4 regions of the Mesorhizobium sp. WSM4308 genome follow, and region 3 is predicted to be linked to each of the others. Evidence: riboswitches for the same ligand, from Rfam matches in the RefSeq annotation. Region 3 holds a riboswitch; each other region holds the start of a gene.

Region 1 (4,490 bases), on a different contig from region 3:
TGGCGAATTTGCCTGATGTGAACGGCTTGTCCTCGCCGGAATCATAGAGGAATACTCGCGTCCCCTTGCGGTCGCCAACCTTGGCGATGATTTCCGCGAGTTGCGCCTTCCAGCCGGAGACAAGCTTCTCCGCGTCCGCGTCCTTGCCGAAGATCTTGCCCAGCTTTTCGACATCGCCATAGAGCAGGTCCATCGAGGCGGCCGGACGGTTCTTGTCGAGATGGACGCAGCTTTCGGTCAGCACCAGCGTCTTGATGCCGTGCGGGGCGAGCGTGTCGGGCGTCACGTCGCCACCCGGCTTCATGCCATAGTACCAGCCGGCGAAGAAGAAATCGGGCTCGACGGCGACGAGGTTTTCGAGCGTCGGGTATTTGGGCGCCAGTTCCGGGATGGAACCCTGCTCGGCCTTGAACTCGGGGCCGACTTTGTACCATCCGGTGATGCCGGTCAGGCCGACGATCGACGGCTGCAGCTTCAGCGCGAAGGCCATTTCGGCCATGTTGAGATCATGGATGACGGCGCGCTTGGGCGGCGCGTCGAAGGTCAGCGGCTTGCCGCAGCTGTCGACGGTGACCGGGAAGGCGAAGGCTGCCGGGGCCAGCAGCAAGAAGACGAGCGCCAGGGCGAGGCGTTTCACGGATTTTGCTCCTTGGCTGAACAGTGTCGGATGAGGGATGGGCTCGATCAGGATGGCGGCGCGGCGCGGTTCGGAACATCGAACACCGTGAGTTCGCGGTCTTCGGTCGGATGGCGCAGGCGAAACACGTCGACGCCGAAAATCTCGCGGATCAGCTTTTGCGTCAGCGCTTCGCGGGGTGCCGCCAGCGCATGCAGCCGCGCCTCGTTCATCACCGCGACCCTGGTGGCGAAGGGCGCCACCAGAGCCAGATCGTGCAGCACGGCGATCACCGTCATGCCGAAGCCGGCCACGAGCTCGAGCAGCTCGCCGCGGGCGCGCGGATCGAGATGGTTGGTCGGCTCGTCGAGGAACAGCACTTTCGGTTGCTGCGCGATGGCGCGCGCCAGTTGGGCGCGCTGGCGTTCGCCGCCCGACAGCGAGCCGATGGTGCGGCCAAGCAGCGGCAACAGGCCGGTCCGGCGCAACGCGTCGACGACGATGTCGCGCTCCTCGCTCCTGCGTCTCAGGCCGGCATGCGGGACGCGGCCGAGCTCGACATAGTCGATCACCGCCAGCCGCGGGTCCGGCTGGTCGGTCTGGCCGACGACGGCGATATGCAGGGCCCGCTCGGCGGTCGCGATACGGTCCAGGCGGCGCCCGCCAAGCTTCACCTCGCCCGCACTTGGCCTGAGCATGCCCGACAGCATGCGCAGCAGCGTGGTCTTGCCGGCGCCATTGGGGCCGATGATGGCAAGGCGATCGCCCGAGGCCACCGACAGGCTGACGGTGTGGACCAGATGCCGGCCATTGACCATGGCGCTGAGGTCGCGCGCTTCGAGGAGTGGCATTGTCATCGGCTGTTGCCCGGAAACTTGGCCGGCCCGGGAATGCGGGCCAGTGTCTTGCCGGCCAGTCGCGGCGGACGTTGTCCGGAATTGCACCAGCCGTCGGCGAGCGAGGCGTAAAGTCGGGCAAATCGCAGGAGATCGCCGGCGTCGGCCTCGGCGTCGATGGAGCCGAAGAGATAGGAGGCCTTGCCCGGCGCCTGGAAGGCCACCGTCAGCGGCCGCGCGCAGCCCGCCATGCATTCGACGCCTTCGACCGTGAAGCCATGCGCCACGGCGGGTTCATGGCAGGCTGCGAGCCGGGAGCGCAAATCCACGCAGAGGCTTTCGCCCGACCTGATGCCGGTCGGAACGTCGCGGCAAAGCGTGCACACGATGATACGATGATCGATGGCGCCGTCCAACTTTCCGTCACTTTCAAAACTGGCGACGGAAGGATGTTGGCGAGCCGGCCGACAAGACCGACGTCCACGCCTCCTCCCGGCACACCCCGTCCGGTCAACTCAGTTGATGGCAGGTCTCCTGGCTCGCGGGTCTCGGCGCAATCCAGCCTTCCCAGCCTTGCCGGCCAGTGGCATGTCGGATCTTGCTCACCGCTTACAGTTGCGGGGGCAGCCACGGCCTCGACCTTTTGAGGTCTCACCGTGTTCCCTTTTCACCCCTTGCCTTTCGGCGCGGGGACCATCAGGCACCCACCGTAGATTTCCGTCGATCGCATCGCAATGAGTTTTTTGCGACGCCGTCGCCACATGCTCCATATGTAATAACATTACGTTTGAAGCGATGTTTCGCGGCGATGTCAACCCCTGTCGTCGCGCAATGCGGCTTCGGCGCGGCTGCGGTTATTCAGCCGCGAGCGGTCACCAGGCAGCAGGCATGACACCTGGCCGCGGTCGCCGAGGAACCGGCCTATAGCTTTCTGAAAAAGCCTGACAGAATATTCGGACCCGCTTCGCCCGGCCGCAGTCTGATCCCGTCTTCAAAGCAATTCAGCGTCACGCATTCGAAGCCGTAATGCGCGAGGAGCGCCACCAGCGAGTCACGGTCGAAATGGTGCAGGTGCTCGTTGGGCAGACGCATGCGCCACGCCCGGAACCACGCTTCGCCGTCGGCGCCGAGTTCACGCCAGCGGCAGTAAGGGACGGCGATGGCCAAGTGGCGGGTCTGAAGGCGGGCGAGGAAACCCAGATCCGGAATGTGCTCGAGCACGTCGAACATGGCGACCAGATCCCACGAGCCGGCGAGCGCCTCGTCCCAATCGACAAAGCGGACGCCCTCGGGCAGCGGAAATCTGGTGATGTCGCAGCCGGCACAGTCGGCAACCCCGGTAATTTTGGCGGCCTCGACAAAGGTGCCGGTGCCATAGCCAATCTCCAGCACGGACCGCGGTAGTTCACCGGTGATCCCCAGCACCCAGCCAAGCCGCTGATAGCCGAGCTTGATGGTCCGGTCGCTCAGATCCTCGTAATAGGAAATGTGCTGCTTGTCGTATTTGATCGGTGTGACGTCGATCTGGTGAATCACGCCAAACCGGTCGGCCTCGTAATTATCCAGCATTCGCGCCCCCTTGGGATTACGGATCCTTACATGACGGGGCTAAACGCAAAGTAAGCGACTGGGGTGGCGGGCCGAAGCTGGCACGAGCACGACCAGATCTAGCAATAGCAAAAAAGCAAAGCCCCGCGCGGGGCCTTGCTGTCTCAACCTCAGCGCCGAGCTCTAATCGCCCCTCACTTCCCCATCAACTGCTTGGCATTCTCCGCCGTGATCGCCGTCGTCTCGACCGTTACCGTCGGCTCCACCGAGGTCGAGCAGTCGAGCAGGATCTTCTTCGACATCTCGATCGCTTCCTTCGCACCCGTCGGGTAGGTGAAGGTTGCCGCCCAGTCGCCCTTGGCGACGGCCTCGATGCCGCCGGCCGGTCCAGGCAGGCCGTCGGTGCCGATGATCTTGACGTCCTTGCCGGCTCCCTTGGCGGCAAGCAGCGCGCCGGCCGCCATCATGTCGTTGGAGGCATAGAGCACCTTGATGTCGGGATGCGCCTGCAGCATGGCGGCAAAGGCGGTCTGGGCTTTGTCCGGCACCCAGTCGGCGGCCTGCTCGGCGACGACCTGGATCTTGGCATTCCCCTTGACGCCGTCCTTGAAGCCGTTCAGCCGCTCCACCGCCGGCGTCGAGCTCGGCAAGCCTTCCAGCACCGCCGCCTCGCCGCCATCCGGCAGCAAGGTCTTGGCGGTGTATTTGCCGGCCTCGAGCGCGATCTTGTAATTGTCGCCGCCGATGAAGGCGGTGTAGTCCTTGCCGGGATCGCCGACCGTCTTGCGGTCGAGCTCGATGACCGGGATGCCGGCATCCATGGCGCGCTTCACCGCCGGCGTCAGCGGTGCCGCCTCGAAGGGCGAGATCAGCAGCAGATCGACTTTCTGGGTGATGAAATTGTCGACCTGCGAGGTCTGCGTGTTGACGTTGCCGGCGCCGTCGGCGATCTGCAGCGTGAAGCCCGGCACGGCCTTGGCTGCCGCCGTCAGTTCGTCATTGACATGCTGGCGGTAGGGTTCGGCGTTGTTGGCCTGCGAGAAGCCGATGATGAACTGGCCGTCCTTGGCGCAGGCCTTGACCATCGGGTCGGCGGCCTGGGCGGCTCCTGCAATGCACAGGCCCGCGCCTGCCAGAAGCACGGCATGAAGCGTGTTCCTCGTTCCTTGTCTTATGGTTTTCATACTCGCTCTCCTCCTCGTCGGGCCGGGGGGCCAGACCTTGGTTTGACTTCGACTTTGTTGCCGCCTTCCTCCTAACGACCCAAACCCTCGCGGCGGCGAACGAGGGATTGAAGCACCGCCGCCAGCACGATGATCGCGGCGGTCGCGAGCAACTGCATGGCGGGCGTGATGTTGTTCAGCTGCAGGATGTTGGCGAGCGCGCCGAGCATGATGGTGCCGGCAACGGTGCCGACCATCGAGCCGGCGCCGCCAAACAGGCTTGTGCCGCCGATGACCACGGCGGCGATCGCGGTGAGCTCGTAGCCC
Region 2 (4,490 bases), on a different contig from region 3:
TTGGTTTCAAGCGAATCGAGGAGTTCACGCGCCGATGCCGCGATGGCTTCGACCGCATGATCGAACGCATGCTGGTTCTGTTTCGACGGTCGTGTCGTTCCGCTCAGCTTGCGGACGAACTGAAGGGCTGCGTCGCGCACTTCGTCATTGGTTGCGGGCGGGTCAAAATTGAACAGGGTCTTGATGTTTCTGCACATCGCTTCCGTATCTCCTTTTGTCCTGGAGCCGTTTCAATCGGGACGAGCTTAATTCTCAACCATGATCGTGTCCAAAAACCGGAAAGGCTGCTCCGTGCCTCAGTCCGCGTCGAGCGGTTCTGTTCCGACCGGCTTGCCGTCGCGCGACAGCCTGATCTTCTCGACCTTGTCCTCGGCGGCCTTCAGCAGCCGGTCGCAATGCGCCTTCAGCGCCTCGCCGCGCTCGTAGATCTTGATCGACTGGTCGAGCGGCACGTCGCCACGCTCCAGATCATCGACGATCTTCTCCAGCGCGTCGAGCGCCTGCTCGAAGCTCATCGCCTTGATGTCTTCGTTGGTTTCACCAGCCATCATTCATCCTTTCATCAGTCGCCCGACATGGGCGGCGACCGAAAATGCCAGTCCTTGCAGATCGTAGCCGCCCTCGAGCAGGCTGACGAGCCGGTTGCCGCTGTGGCGCGCGGCGCGCTGCATCAGCTGGCCGGTCGCCCAGTCGAAATCGTCCTCGGTCAGGTTGATCTCGGCCAGCGGATCGCGGTGATGCGCGTCGAAACCGGCCGAGATGATGATCAGGTCAGGCGCGAAATTGTCGAGCGACGGCAGCACCCGCGACAGGAAGGCATCGCGAAACACCTCGCTGCCGGTCTGCGGCGCCAAGGGCGCGTTGACGATGTTGCCGGCCCCGGTCTCGGTCTTCGCGCCAGTGCCGGGATAAAGCGGCATCTGGTGCGTCGAGCAATAGAGAACCGAGGGATCGTCCCAGAAAATATCCTGCGTGCCGTTGCCGTGATGCACATCCCAGTCGACGACGGCGACACGCTCGGCGCCATGCTTCTTCTGCGCATAGCGAGCGGCGATCGCCGCCGTGTTGAAGAAGCAGAAGCCCATCGCGGTGGTCTTCTCTGCATGGTGGCCGGGCGGCCTTGCGGCGACGAAGACGTTGTCGGCGCGGCCTGCAAAGACGTCGTCGACGGCGGCGTTGGCCGCGCCGATCGCGGCGATCACCGCCTGCCAGCTCTTCGGGCTGGCGGTGGTGTCGGCATCGATGCGGGCAATACCCTCCTCGGGAATGGCGGCACGCACACGGGCGACGAAATCGGCGGGGTGCGCGTAGAGGATGGTGGCCTCGTCGCCCTCCGGCGCCTTGACACGATCGAGCGCGGCAAAAGCCTCGTCGTCGAGCACGCGCTCGATGGCGCGCAAGCGGTCCGGCCGTTCGGGATGCCCGGGCGGCGTGATGTGTTCGAGGAAGATCGGATGGGTGTAGAGACGGGTTGTCATGCTCCCTATCTAGTGCCCCGGTGCCGCGATGGCCATGCATTGCCTCTCGATCGCTGGGGAAAATCGCGCCTGCGTCCATTGGCGCCGCCGCGGGGATTGGCGCGGCCGAGGCTTCGGCGTAAGGTCGCGCCACTGCCTGGTGCTCGCCGCAAGCGGGAGAATCGGGAACACGGTTGAATTCCGTGGCGTGCCCAACGCTGTGAGGGGGACCGCGCCGGTAACTGCCACTGTCGATGACGGGAAGGCACCGGACGCGGGTTGATCCCGAGCCAGAAGACCGGCCTGGCAGGCATCGTCATCCGCATGGTCAGGCGGCTGGCATCAGAGCAAACTGCGTCCAGTTGGATGCACAAAGTGCGCTCTGACGGTGTGGAACTATTGCAATCGCAAGGGGACGAGCGATGCCGGAACACATGACCGCTCCTGTGGGCGACGGATTTGACCAGACGGCGCGCGACGCGGTCTATCGCGCCATGTTCACGCGGCGCGACGTGCGCAGCCATTTCCTGCCCGACGCGCTCGACGACGAGGTGTTGGCGCGGCTTCTGCTTGCCGCCCATCACGCGCCATCGGTCGGCTTTATGCAGCCATGGAATTTCATCGTCATCCGCGACGCCGCGCGACGGGCAGAGGTGCGCGACCTGTTCCTGGCCGCGCGCGAACAGGAACTGCCTGAAATCGAGGAGGAACGACAGGCGCTCTACCGCAAGCTGAAGCTCGAAGGTATCTGCGAAAGCGCCCTCAACATCTGCATCACCTGTGACCGTCGGCGCTCGCAAGGCTCGCCACTGGGCCGCTGGCACAATCCGGAAATGGATCTCTACAGCACGGTCTGCGCGGTGCAGAATTTCTGGCTGGCCGCGCGTGCCGAAGGCGTCGGCGTCGGCTGGGTCAGCATCATCGAGCCGCAAGCGTTGAAGAGCCTGCTGGCCATTCCCGAGCATGTGACGCCCGTCGCCTATCTCTGCGTCGGCCGTGTTTCCGAGTTCGCATCCAAACCAGACCTGGAAACGCATGGCTGGGGCCGGCGGCTGCCGCTGCCCGACCTGATCATGAGCGAGACTTTTTGCGGGCAAGGCGAGGCGCCACTGAAATCGACCGTGGCCCGCCTCAACGCCTCCGATGTCGCGCCGGCGACGACCTGCCCAGCCGATCAGTTCGTCGCGCCGGCCGTGCCCCAGCGCGAGCCACCAAAGGAGGCCAGCGCCTTGTCCTTCAGCTCCCTGAACTTCGACGACGCCTCGGCCAGCCTGATATCCCAGGCCGGATCGGGCACCTGGCCGGCGATGGTCTTGAAATAGACCTGCATCAGGCAAGCGATGGCGAAGGGCTCGATGAAGGCCGCCTTGAAGGCCCAGGCAAAGACGATGGCAAGCACGAAGGCCCAGCCGGCGAGTTGTCCGGGCATGATGAAGAGAACGGCGCTGGCCGGAGCCAGCATCAGCAGGAAGATGACGAAAGACACGCCCCACATGATGACCGCCAGCCAGACGGCGTTCTTGACCATGGTCTTGCCGTTCTGGGCGTAGAGCACGACGCCTTGCCGCGCCGTCTCGAAGGGTGAGGACGAGTTGATGCGGATGTTGTAGCCGAGGATGATCTCGTCGACATAGGTGAGCGACAGGCGGATCACCGTGTTGATGAAGGAGACCAGACCGCTCAGGCCCGGAATGGGCAGGAAAGCAGCGATGCCGCCGAGCAGGCCGGTGATGGCGCGGATGGCGCCCTTGACCAGCTGGTCGACGACGAAAAGGATGTTGGCCTCGGCGAAACGCTCGGTCACGACCTGCCTGGCATAGGCGATCTGGTTCTGGCCGTCGGGGACATCCCGGCCGTCGATCAGATGGACCATCACGGCGATATGGCCGGCCTTGACGACGTAGAGGATATATTCGCGGATCCAATAGACGGCGATCGAAACCACGCCGAAGCCGACCACGCCGCCCCACAGGGCAAAGGACATCGGCCCGTCGGGATCCGTGGAGATATGGCCGACGCCATAGCCGACCGACGCTCCCGTGCCGGTCGCCACGATATAGGCAAGCGTGATGCCGAAATAGACGATCATGCGAAAGACAATGAAAGGCCAGGTCCGCATCATGATGGACACCGACCTGCCGATATCGAAATCCCACATGCCCGAATCTCCCCTCAGAGATGGCTGGGAAGGATGCGCTCACCCCGAGGATTGTCAATCATGAGCGGTGGACAGCGGTGCGCAACGGGGATTTAGCTCTGTTTCGACGCTGGTTTTCTGAGCAGTCCTTCGAGCAATTGCTTGAACGCCGCAACCACGATCTTCGACGTCGCTTCGGGGTCGTTCGAATTGGCGATCCGCTGCGCCGCCTGGCTGCTCGCCCCGTTGATCAGCCGCGCGGCGGTCTCGGGGTCGACGCCCGGGACGACCACCCCTTCCCCCTGCAGCGCGGTCAGATGATCGGTCATTGAACCGACGCAGGCATTGGCATTCGACCATTGCGCGGGATCGCCCAGTACGGCCGGACCGTCGCGGAACATAATGCGCTGGATTTCCGGCTCCAGCGCCATTTCGATATAGGTCGTGCACTCGTCGACGAAATGCTGCCAGCGGGTCGGCGCTCTCGACGCGACCTCATTGACCCGAGCAGCCATCTCGCCGTCGATTTCGGCGATAACCGCCTCCAGCAGTCCCTTTTTGTCGCCGAAATGGTGGTAGAGGGCGCCGCGCGTCAGCCCGGCCGATGCCGTGAAATCATCCATCGACGCTTCGGCATATCCGATCGTGCCAAAGGCCTGGCGGGCCGCGGCGATCAGCTTGGCGCGCGTCTCGGCGATCATTTCCTTGCGGGGTCTGTGCATTTCCGTCTGGTCCTATTCCCATACGTTCCGTATGCCAATTGACATACGTCGCGTATGCTCTATCTAATGATCATACGCTTCGTATGTAATTGTCGAACCGCCCTTTGTCGAGGAACCCCATGCAAAACCCCTATTCGGAAATCTTCCGCGCCCCTGGAGCGAGGGGCTTTGCGG
Region 3 (4,490 bases):
ATCCCGAAGCGCTCGACCGCGCCGCCGTCTGCCGCGCGGCGATCGAGAGCCTGGCCGAGAATTTTTCCGACGGCATCGTCGCCCCCGCCTTCTGGACCGGTGTTGGCGGACTGGCCGGCGGCGCTGCCTACAAGGCTGCCAACACCGCCGATTCGATGATCGGCCACCGCACCCCACGCCACGAGGCTTTCGGCTGGGCGGCGGCGCGCTTCGACGACTGGATCAACCTGCCTGCCTCAAGGCTGACGGCGCTGCTGATCGTGTTGGCGGCTTTCCTGGTCAAGGACGCCGATCCCCGCAGTGCCTGGCAGGCGGTGTGGCGCGATGCGAAAAGGCACCGCTCGCCCAATGCCGGCTGGCCGGAAGCGGCCATGGCCGGCGCGCTTGGCCTGGCGCTTGCCGGGCCGCGCAGCTATGGCGGCATCGTGGTCGATGACGTCTTCATGGGCGAAGGGGGCCGCCGCGACGTCGACAGCGGCGACATCAGGCGGGCGCTGAAACTCTACCGCGTCGCCGATTATTTGCTGATCGCGTTGTTCGCCGTGGTTTCGGTCATCGCCGTTGTTGCGTTCTAGAACTCGATCCCCTGCTGCGCCTTCACGCCTGCCGAAAAGTGGTGCTTGGTCACGCCCATCTCGGTGACCAGATCGGCCGCCTCGACCAGCGCCGGCTTGGCGTTGCGGCCGGTGACGACGACATGCAGTCCCTCGCGGCGCGCCTTCAGCGCCGCAACTACCTTGTCGAGATCGAGATAATCATAGCGCAGCGCGATGTTGAGTTCGTCAAGCACGACAAGGCTGATCGAGGGATCGGCGATCAACTCCAGCGCCTTGGTCCAGGCAGCCTCGGCGGCAGCGATATCGCGCTTCAGATCCTGGGTCTCCCAGGTAAAGCCCTCGCCCATTGCGTGCCAGACGACGCGGTCGCCGAAAGCGGCAAACGCATCCTTCTCGCCGGTGTGCCATTTGCCCTTGATGAACTGCACGACGCCGACGCGCTTGCCGTAGCCAAGCATCCGCAGCGCCAGGCCGAAGGCAGCCGTGGTCTTGCCCTTGCCCGGACCGGTGTTGACGATCAGCAGGCCCTTTTCGACCGTCTTGCTCGCCACCTCGGCATCCTGCACCGCCTTGCGCTTGGCCATCTTGGCGCGATGGCGCTCTTCGTCCTTATTGTCGATGTCGGTCATGTCACTTCACCTTCAGCGGTAGCCCCGCCACCATCAGCAGCACCGTATCGGCGATCGCCGCGACCTGCTGGTTGAGCCGGCCGGCGTCATCGCGAAAACGGCGCGCCAGGGCATTGTCCGGCACGATGCCTTGGCCGACTTCGTTGGAGACCACGAACCATGGGCCGCGCGGCCGCGACAGCACATCCGCCAGCCGCCGGCACTCGGCGCCGACGTCGTGATCGGCCAGCATGTGATTGGTCAGCCACAGCGTCAGGCAATCGACCAGCACCGGCTGGTTGTCGGGCAAGGCCTCAAGGGCGCCGGAAAGGTCGAGCGGCGCGTCGATGGTCGTCCAGCCCGCGCCGCGCCGCGAGCGGTGCAGCGCGATGCGCTCGCGCATCTCGTCGTCATAGGCCTGCGCCGTGGCGATGTAGATCCATGGCGAAGGCAAGGCCGTCGCCAGGATTTCGGCGTGCGCGCTCTTGCCGGAGCGGGCACCGCCGATGATGAAGGTCAGCGAGCTTCGATCAGGCAAAGCTGTCGCGCAGGCTGGTCGCGGTGCCGGTGAAGCGTCCGCGCACAACGCCGACGACAGCGCCGAGCACCAGCCAGAACACTAGACGGGTGAGCGTTGAGGCCACGATGAACTGGTGATGCAAGCCTTCGGGGATTGGCGTCACGAAGCTATCGGGTTGCGGCGCGCCAACGATATGCGGCGCCACGATAAGAGCAATGCCAAGAAGGGCAAGAGGCAGTGACTTGCGGAACGCGATGAGCCCAAGGCCGGCGGCAGTCGCCACCACTGTCAAAGTCCACCAGATTTGGCGCTGCAAGAGATCGGCGTCAGGCATTGCCGGCAGTTTCGGCGGTAGGCCGAGCCCAGGTGCCAAAGTGAATATAGCGAAGCCAGCTAGGCCCCAGAAGACACCCTGCCGCCAGTTGCCGATACCGCCCATGAATTCGGAGACAGCGACCAGGATCAGCGCAAAACCGATACCGCTGACGATGTTGGCAAGGACATTGAAGGCGAAGCGCTCGAAACCGTCGGCCGGAGCCCAGCCTTCGTCCTCGACCGGGGCGGCCGCTTCCGCAGGAGCCGGGGCCGCGCCGCTCATGGCATTGTCAGCCGGAACGGCCGAGCTCATGGCGTTGTCGTTTGTGGTAACAGCGGCGTGGTCGTGGTGATGGCCGCCGCCGGCCTTTTCATAGACTTCCGCCTTCAGGATCAGTGGGTCGGTCGCGTAGGCTTGCATGCAGGCGAGCGCAATGCCCCCCACGAGCCCTGCGATCGCCGCGATGAACACGACGTTGCGAAACAAATTCATGATGTCAGGCCTTCGTCAGTGGCAGGGAAAACCCATCGAATGGCGATAGTCGTGAGCCGCATTGTGGACCGCATCGATATGCGAGAAGCCGACAAAGCCGATGATGAACGTGCCGAGCAGCGCGGCAAGCGCCAGCTGCATGAAGCGCGACTGCGAGGAGACGGAGGCGCCGAGGGAGACGGAAGCGGTATTCATATCTTGTCCTTTCACCCTCCACCCGAGGGCCTGTCAGTTTTGCCGTCGTCGGCAGGTCTCCTGGCTCACGGATCAGCGCCCTTCCCCACCTTCCCGAAGACGAATCTTCAGTGGCATATGGAGAGGACTACCGCACACAGTTGCGGGGGCAGCCACGGCATTGGGCAAGAATTTCGCCCGCACCGCATTCCCTCTTGGCTCCAAAACGGAACCGACGACTGCATGACTATAGGGAAAATCGCGACACGCGGCAAACCAAATTCCGCCGGCAAACAGCGCGATTGCGCCATGCCGTCTCCAGGCACGACAATTGACAATTCTCCTGACCGGGTGTCGGCTGGCCGCTTCACAGGAAGCCAGCCATGCAGCCCATTGCCGGTGAGCGCGCCCCTTACAATGGCCTGACCCAGGCCGAGCCGACCCTGCCCTCGTCGGCCTATTGGGACGGTGAGAGCTACCAGCGCGACCTCGACGCCATCTGGTACAAAAACTGGCTGCTCGTCTGCCGCGAGGCCGATCTGGCCCAGCCGCTGGCCTTCCGCAGGTTTCGCATCGGCACGCAGGACATCATCGTGCTGCGCGACGACACCGGCGCCCTGCGCGCCTTCCACAACACCTGCCGGCATCGCGGTTCGCAGCTTTGCCAGGAGAGCGAGGGCCGGCTGAAGGCGCGGCTGATCACCTGCCCCTATCATGCCTGGTCCTATTCGCTGCGCGGCGACCTCGTGCGCGTGCCGTCGAAATCGTTGCCGGACGGCTTCGACAAGGCCGACCATCCGCTCTACCGCGTCGCGCTCTCGGTGTGGCGCGGCTTCGTGTTCATCAATCTGCAGGAGGGTGCGGCGGACTCCGCGCAGGCATCCTTCGATCCTGCCTCCGGCAATCTCGGCAACTGGCCGCTGGAAACGCTGGTATCGGGCCATGTGCTGCGCAAGGTGATGCACTGCAACTGGAAGATCTTTTGGGAGAACTTCAACGAGTGCCTGCACTGCCCGGGCATCCACAAGGACCTGTCGCGCCTGGTGCCAATCTATGGCCGAGGTCTGATGAGCCGGCACGACGATCCCGAATGGACGCGCCACGCCGACAATGACGCGCCGGAGTTTTCCGGAGGCCTGCGTGCCGGCGCCGAGACCTGGTCGCGCGACGGCAAGACGCACGGGCCGGTCTTCTCCGGGTTGACGCCGGCCGAACGCGTCGCCGGCCAGACCTACGCCACCAGCCTGCCCTCAATGTTCATCGTCGGCCATGTCGACTATGTCAGGACGGTACGCCTGGTGCCGCTCGGTCCCGAACAGACGGAGCTTATCGCCGAATGGCTGTTCGCGCCCGAGGCGCTGGCCGCGACCGACATCGACAACATCGTCGCCTTCGGCACACAGGTGCTGGAAGAGGACGCCGCCATCTGCGAGGTCAACCAGAGGGGCCTGCGCTCGATGCGCCACCATGCCGGCGTGCTCATGCCCGAGGAGTATGACCTGCACCGTTTCCACAACTGGGTGCGCGAGCGCCACGCGGCACTTTGACCATGATCCTCACAGAGACTTCGGCAGGTAACGCCAAGTCACGAACCCGCAAACCGCCGCGAGCAGACCAAGCGTGACGAACACCGAGCCCAGCCCGAAGAAGGCGAGCACTACCGAATAGACAAGCGGCGGCGTCAGTTCGGAAAAATCGAGATAGGTGCGGTAGACCGCCGCCATCTGCGCCCGTTCATAGGAGCGCACCGAACGCATGAAGGCGGTCGAGCCCAGTGCGTCGAGCGCAATAGTGAAGAAGGCGCCGCACAGCAGGAAGACGCC
Region 4 (4,490 bases), on a different contig from region 3:
ACGGGTTTTCCGGGCAGGCGAGCACCGGTTCGATCGAGCTTGGCGGCTACGGCGCCTGGTTCGGGCGCATAGACTGAAATCTTTGAGGAAATCACTGGGAGGACACCAATGGCCGATGTCAATCTGAGACAAGTGAAGAAGTCCTACGGCAATCTCAACATTCTCCACGGCATCGACCTCGATATCAAATCGGGCGAGTTCATCGTCTTCGTCGGTCCATCGGGCTGCGGCAAGTCGACCTTGCTGCGCTCGATCGCCGGGCTCGAGGAAATCACGTCGGGCGAACTCAAGATCGATGGCGACGTTGTCAACGACGTGCCGCCGTCCAAGCGCGGCATCGCCATGGTGTTCCAGTCCTACGCGCTCTATCCGCATATGACGGTCTATGACAACATGGCGTTCTCGATGAGGATCGGCAAGGAGAACAAGGCCGAGATCGACCGCCGCGTGCGCCAGGCGGCGGAAATCCTGCAATTGACCAAGTATCTCGACCGGCTGCCCAAGGCTATGTCGGGCGGCCAGCGCCAGCGTGTCGCCATCGGCCGCGCCATCGTGCGCAATCCGAAAGTGTTCCTGTTCGACGAGCCGCTGTCGAACCTTGACGCCGCGCTACGCGTCGCCACGCGCATCGAGATCGCCAAGCTCAAGGAATCGATGCCCAACACGACGATGATCTATGTCACCCACGACCAGGTCGAGGCGATGACGCTGGCCGACCGCATCGTGGTGCTGAAGGACGGCCATGTCGAACAGGTCGGCACGCCGATGGACCTTTACAAGAAACCCGGCAATCTGTTCGTCGCCCAGTTCATCGGCTCACCGGCCATGAACATCCTGCCGGCAACCATCGACAAGACCGGCAACCCGACCGTCGTCAGCCATGTCGGCGGCCGCAAGGCGGCGGTGCCGATCACCACGCCGGCCTCGGCCAAGGGCGCGGCGGTCAGTTTCGGCGTGCGGCCGGAAGACCTGATGATCGCCAGCGGCGCGGACTATCTGTTCGAGGGAACGGTCGACTATGTCGAGCAGCTCGGCGAGGTCCAGCTGGTCTATGTCGATATCGGCCGCGCCGACCTGCCGCTGGTGACCAAACTGCCGGGCAATGTCGAGGTCAAGCGCGGTTCGACATTGCGGCTGAGCGCCAATGCCGAGGACCTGCATATCTTCGATGCGGACGGACATTCCTTCGCGCTGCAAAAGCCGGAAGCAAAAGCGGCTTGAGGCCGCCGGTCCTGCTGGGTCAAGGCAACAAAAAAGGGCGGCGGGCCAGGCCCGCCGCTCTTTTTTGGAAATCAGCTACGGCTGTTAACGGCCGAAGAGGTTGCGGTCGCTGCCCTGAGGAGCGGACTTCTGCGCGTCGCCCGACGAATTGAGCAGCTTGTAGACAGGCGAGCCGCTCTCGCGGATCGAAGCCGTACGCGAGTTGTCAATCGAAGTTGCGGCGGGCGAAGTCACGGCGGGCTGGTTGGCGCCATTGGAACCAAAATTGTCGCTGCCCGCGAAAGCGCTGCCGGAGATGGCCAGAACGGCGGCGGCAGCAAGGATGATCTTGTTCATGTTAGTCTCCTGAATTTCTGGATTTCACGGGAATGGCCGGCATCGCCGCCATTCCCGTAAACCGGCATTACTTGCCGAAGAGGTTGCGGTCAGCGCCCTGCTGAGCAGGCAGCTGGGTGGCCGGAGCCGACTTGTCGACCGAAGCCGTGTAGGAATGGTCGGCCGCAGCGGCCGACTGGTTGGCACCGTTGGAACCGTAGTTGTCGCTGCCAGCGAAGGCGCTGCCGGAAATGGCCAGGACGGCGGCGGCAGCAAGGATGATCTTGCTCATGTTAGTCTCCTGAATTTCTCAAGGTCGGCCAGAGCGGCGGGCGAAAAGCCCGCTGTCGGCCGGGATCTGTTGTTAGTTGTTGCCGAAGAGGTTGCGATCGGCGCCCTGGGCAGGCGTCTGAGCAGCCGGCTCCGACTTGTTGGTCGAAGCGGTGTACGAGCTGTCGACAGCCGTGGCTGCGGCGGCATTCGAACCATAGTGGTCGCTACCAGCAAAGGCGCTGCCGGAAATAGCCAGAAGGGCGGCGGCAGTGAGAACAATCTTTTTCATTTTTGGTACTCCAGTATTTTTTCCGTCCGTCTAGCGGCGTGTCTTGGGATTGAAATCGCGTCGTTCGGACAGGCCCGATGTGGGAAAGCCAGTTCGCCGTTTCCAATCACGAAGTTGTTCCGTGTGGACCAAGAATCCACCACTTGAAATTGTGCCAGGGCTTCCGAGCCATGCATTTTTCTTGTTGATATCAACCACTTAGTAAACGCCAGCCGCAAGGTCACAGACTGTATCGGAGGTCCATCGTTCACACCGTCCTGCACGCACCGTCAACAGAAACGAACCGTTCGGTTCGATTTTAGAGTCTGCTAATAGTCACTTTTCGAAACCGTTAACCTCTTTTGCCCCAGTTCCGGGTCGATTTTGACAGCCGGCACAGCTATCGGCGGAGGCGATTTTCGTGACCGCTGCCCGTGACCTGATCGTTGCGCATGCGTGTCGCGCCGCATGGATACGATGTCGCTTTCATGCCGATGTCGCAAACGCTGTCGTGATTAGATCATGTCATCTCAGGTGCCGCTTCGTGACGACGGGGCGGAGAATTGGGAAGCCGGTCAAAATCCGGCGCTGCCCCCGCAACGGTGGTGGAGTTCAAGTCGCAACGGGAGACCACTGGGCAAAAGCCTGGGAAGGTGTCGCGACCGTCCGCAAGGACACTCCAGAGCCCGGAAACCAGCCCGAGATTTTTGAACTCGACTGATCGCGGTGGGCGGTCAAGAGGCGGATCGCGCGTGCCCGGCTTTCGCCGAGCTGCGTCTCATCCTTCCTCAATCACCACCAGTTCAGTCCTTGAAGTATGAGGACAGGACATGGATGCGCGCAACGATATGCTGAGGCTGTTGAATGGCCGCAGAGAGGGCTTCTCGCTCGAGCAGCCCTTCTATACCGATCCCGATTTCTTCAAGCTCGACATGGAGCTGATCTGGTATCGCGACTGGCTGTTCGTCGGCCATGATTGCGAACTGCCCAAGCCCGGCAGCTTCATCACCGTACAGATCGGCGACTACCCTGTCGTGCTGGTGCGCGATCAGCAGGGCAAGATCAACGCCTTCCATAATTCCTGCCGCCACCGCGGCAGCCGCGTCTGCAACACCGACAAGGGCATGGCCGCCAAGCTGGTCTGCCCCTATCACCAATGGACCTATGAGTTGGACGGAAGGCTGCTGTTTGCCCGCCAGATGGCAGACGGCTTCGACAAAAGCCAGTTCGGCCTGAAGCCGGTCGCCTGCGAAAGCGTGGCCGGCTATATCTTCATCTGCCTGGCCAAGGAACCCGCCGACTTCGCGCCGATGCGGGCGATGATCGAACCCTATCTCAAGCCGCACCGGCTCAGCGAAGCAAAGATCGCCTTCGAGAGCACGATCGTCGAGAAGGGCAACTGGAAGCTCGTCTGGGAAAACAACCGCGAGTGCTATCATTGCGCCGGCAATCACCCGGAACTGTGCAAGACCTTCCCGGAAGCCCCGACGGTGACCGGCGTGCAAGGCGCCGACAGAGATCCGGAAATGCTGGCACACTGGGCCAAATGCGAGGCGGCCGGGCTGCCGAGCAAGTTCCGCATCGATCCGGCCGGGCAATACCGCGCCACCCGCGCGCCGCTGCTGCGCGATGCGGTCAGCTACACGATGACGGGCAAGCGGGCGGTGAAGAAGAACCTGTCCGACAGCGTCTCGGCCGACCGCATCGGCTCCTTGCTGCTCTATCACTATCCGACGACGTGGAACCACATCCTCGGCGACCATGCCGTCACCTTCCGCGTGGTGCCGATCAGCGCCACGGAAACCGCGGTGACGACCAAATGGCTGGTGCACAAGGACGCAGTCGAGGGCGTCGACTACGATCTTGCCGAACTCACCCATGTCTGGACCGAGACCAACGACCAGGATCGCCGCATCGTCGAGGAAAACGCCTTCGGCATTCTGTCGCCGGCCTATGAGCCCGGCCCCTATTCGGAGCTGCACGAGGGCGGCGTGATCCAGTTTGTCGAATGGTACGCGTCCTTCATCGGCCCACGGCTTGCCGAAGACGGCCGGCCGGCTTTGCGCAGTGTCGCCTGAGAGGTTTGGGGATGAACGCGATGACGGATCTTGGCCTCTATCGCCATCTCGATCAGATGGCGCCCTGGAACGACAGGCTGCAGGTGCTGGAAGTGATCGGCGTCAGCGACGAGGCGCCTGACGTCAAGACCTTCACCTTCCGCTCCGACAACCAGACCTGGTTCCGCTACAAGCCGGGCCAGTTCGTGACGCTGGAACTGCCGACGTCGGACGGACCGCTGATGCGCACCTATACGCTGTCGTCGTCGCCGTCACGGCCGTTCTCGATCGCGGTGACGGTGAAGGCGCAGGCCGGCAGCATCGGCACACGCTGGATGTTCGAACACCTTGTGCCC

The links. Region 3 has a riboswitch for cobalamin ahead of CK227_RS21060 (CbtB domain-containing protein). Riboswitches for the same ligand answer to the same signal wherever they lie in the genome.
Region 1: linked by a shared signal. The riboswitch ahead of CK227_RS19975 (DUF1636 family protein) and the one ahead of CK227_RS21060 (CbtB domain-containing protein) in region 3 are both predicted to bind cobalamin.
Region 2: linked by a shared signal. The riboswitch ahead of bluB (5,6-dimethylbenzimidazole synthase) and the one ahead of CK227_RS21060 (CbtB domain-containing protein) in region 3 are both predicted to bind cobalamin.
Region 4: linked by a shared signal. The riboswitch ahead of CK227_RS03325 (aromatic ring-hydroxylating dioxygenase subunit alpha) and the one ahead of CK227_RS21060 (CbtB domain-containing protein) in region 3 are both predicted to bind cobalamin.

What each region holds. Positions count from the first base shown of each region.
Region 1 is NZ_NSFW01000010.1:143,824-148,313, reverse strand. It holds gene CK227_RS19985 (ABC transporter substrate-binding protein) at 1-637, opposite strand, end outside; gene CK227_RS19980 (ABC transporter ATP-binding protein) at 685-1,473, opposite strand; gene CK227_RS19975 (DUF1636 family protein) at 1,470-1,868, opposite strand; cobalamin riboswitch at 1,959-2,165, opposite strand; gene CK227_RS19970 (class I SAM-dependent methyltransferase) at 2,374-3,021, opposite strand; gene CK227_RS19965 (substrate-binding domain-containing protein) at 3,195-4,184, opposite strand; gene CK227_RS19960 (ABC transporter permease) at 4,256-4,490, opposite strand, start outside.
Region 2 is NZ_NSFW01000001.1:121,954-126,443, forward strand. It holds gene CK227_RS00555 (DUF2277 domain-containing protein) at 1-197, opposite strand, end outside; gene CK227_RS00560 (exodeoxyribonuclease VII small subunit) at 297-548, opposite strand; gene CK227_RS00565 (histone deacetylase family protein) at 552-1,478, opposite strand; cobalamin riboswitch at 1,599-1,779, shown strand; partial or broken gene bluB (5,6-dimethylbenzimidazole synthase) at 1,952-2,458, shown strand; gene CK227_RS00575 (hypothetical protein) at 2,632-3,615, opposite strand; gene CK227_RS00580 (TetR/AcrR family transcriptional regulator) at 3,708-4,316, opposite strand; gene CK227_RS00585 (MFS transporter) at 4,436-4,490, shown strand, end outside.
Region 3 is NZ_NSFW01000011.1:105,988-110,477, reverse strand. It holds gene cbiB (adenosylcobinamide-phosphate synthase CbiB) at 1-575, shown strand, start outside; gene cobO (cob(I)yrinic acid a,c-diamide adenosyltransferase) at 572-1,186, opposite strand; gene cobU (bifunctional adenosylcobinamide kinase/adenosylcobinamide-phosphate guanylyltransferase) at 1,188-1,703, opposite strand; gene CK227_RS21065 (CbtA family protein) at 1,696-2,493, opposite strand; gene CK227_RS21060 (CbtB domain-containing protein) at 2,509-2,688, opposite strand; cobalamin riboswitch at 2,721-2,919, opposite strand; gene CK227_RS21055 (aromatic ring-hydroxylating dioxygenase subunit alpha) at 3,051-4,214, shown strand; gene CK227_RS21050 (MFS transporter) at 4,224-4,490, opposite strand, start outside.
Region 4 is NZ_NSFW01000002.1:89,971-94,460, reverse strand. It holds gene CK227_RS03350 (alpha-glucosidase family protein) at 1-77, shown strand, start outside; gene ugpC (sn-glycerol-3-phosphate ABC transporter ATP-binding protein UgpC) at 109-1,221, shown strand; gene CK227_RS03340 (DUF680 domain-containing protein) at 1,306-1,557, opposite strand; gene CK227_RS03335 (DUF680 domain-containing protein) at 1,625-1,828, opposite strand; gene CK227_RS03330 (DUF680 domain-containing protein) at 1,901-2,098, opposite strand; cobalamin riboswitch at 2,593-2,794, shown strand; gene CK227_RS03325 (aromatic ring-hydroxylating dioxygenase subunit alpha) at 2,908-4,155, shown strand; gene CK227_RS03320 (hybrid-cluster NAD(P)-dependent oxidoreductase) at 4,176-4,490, shown strand, end outside.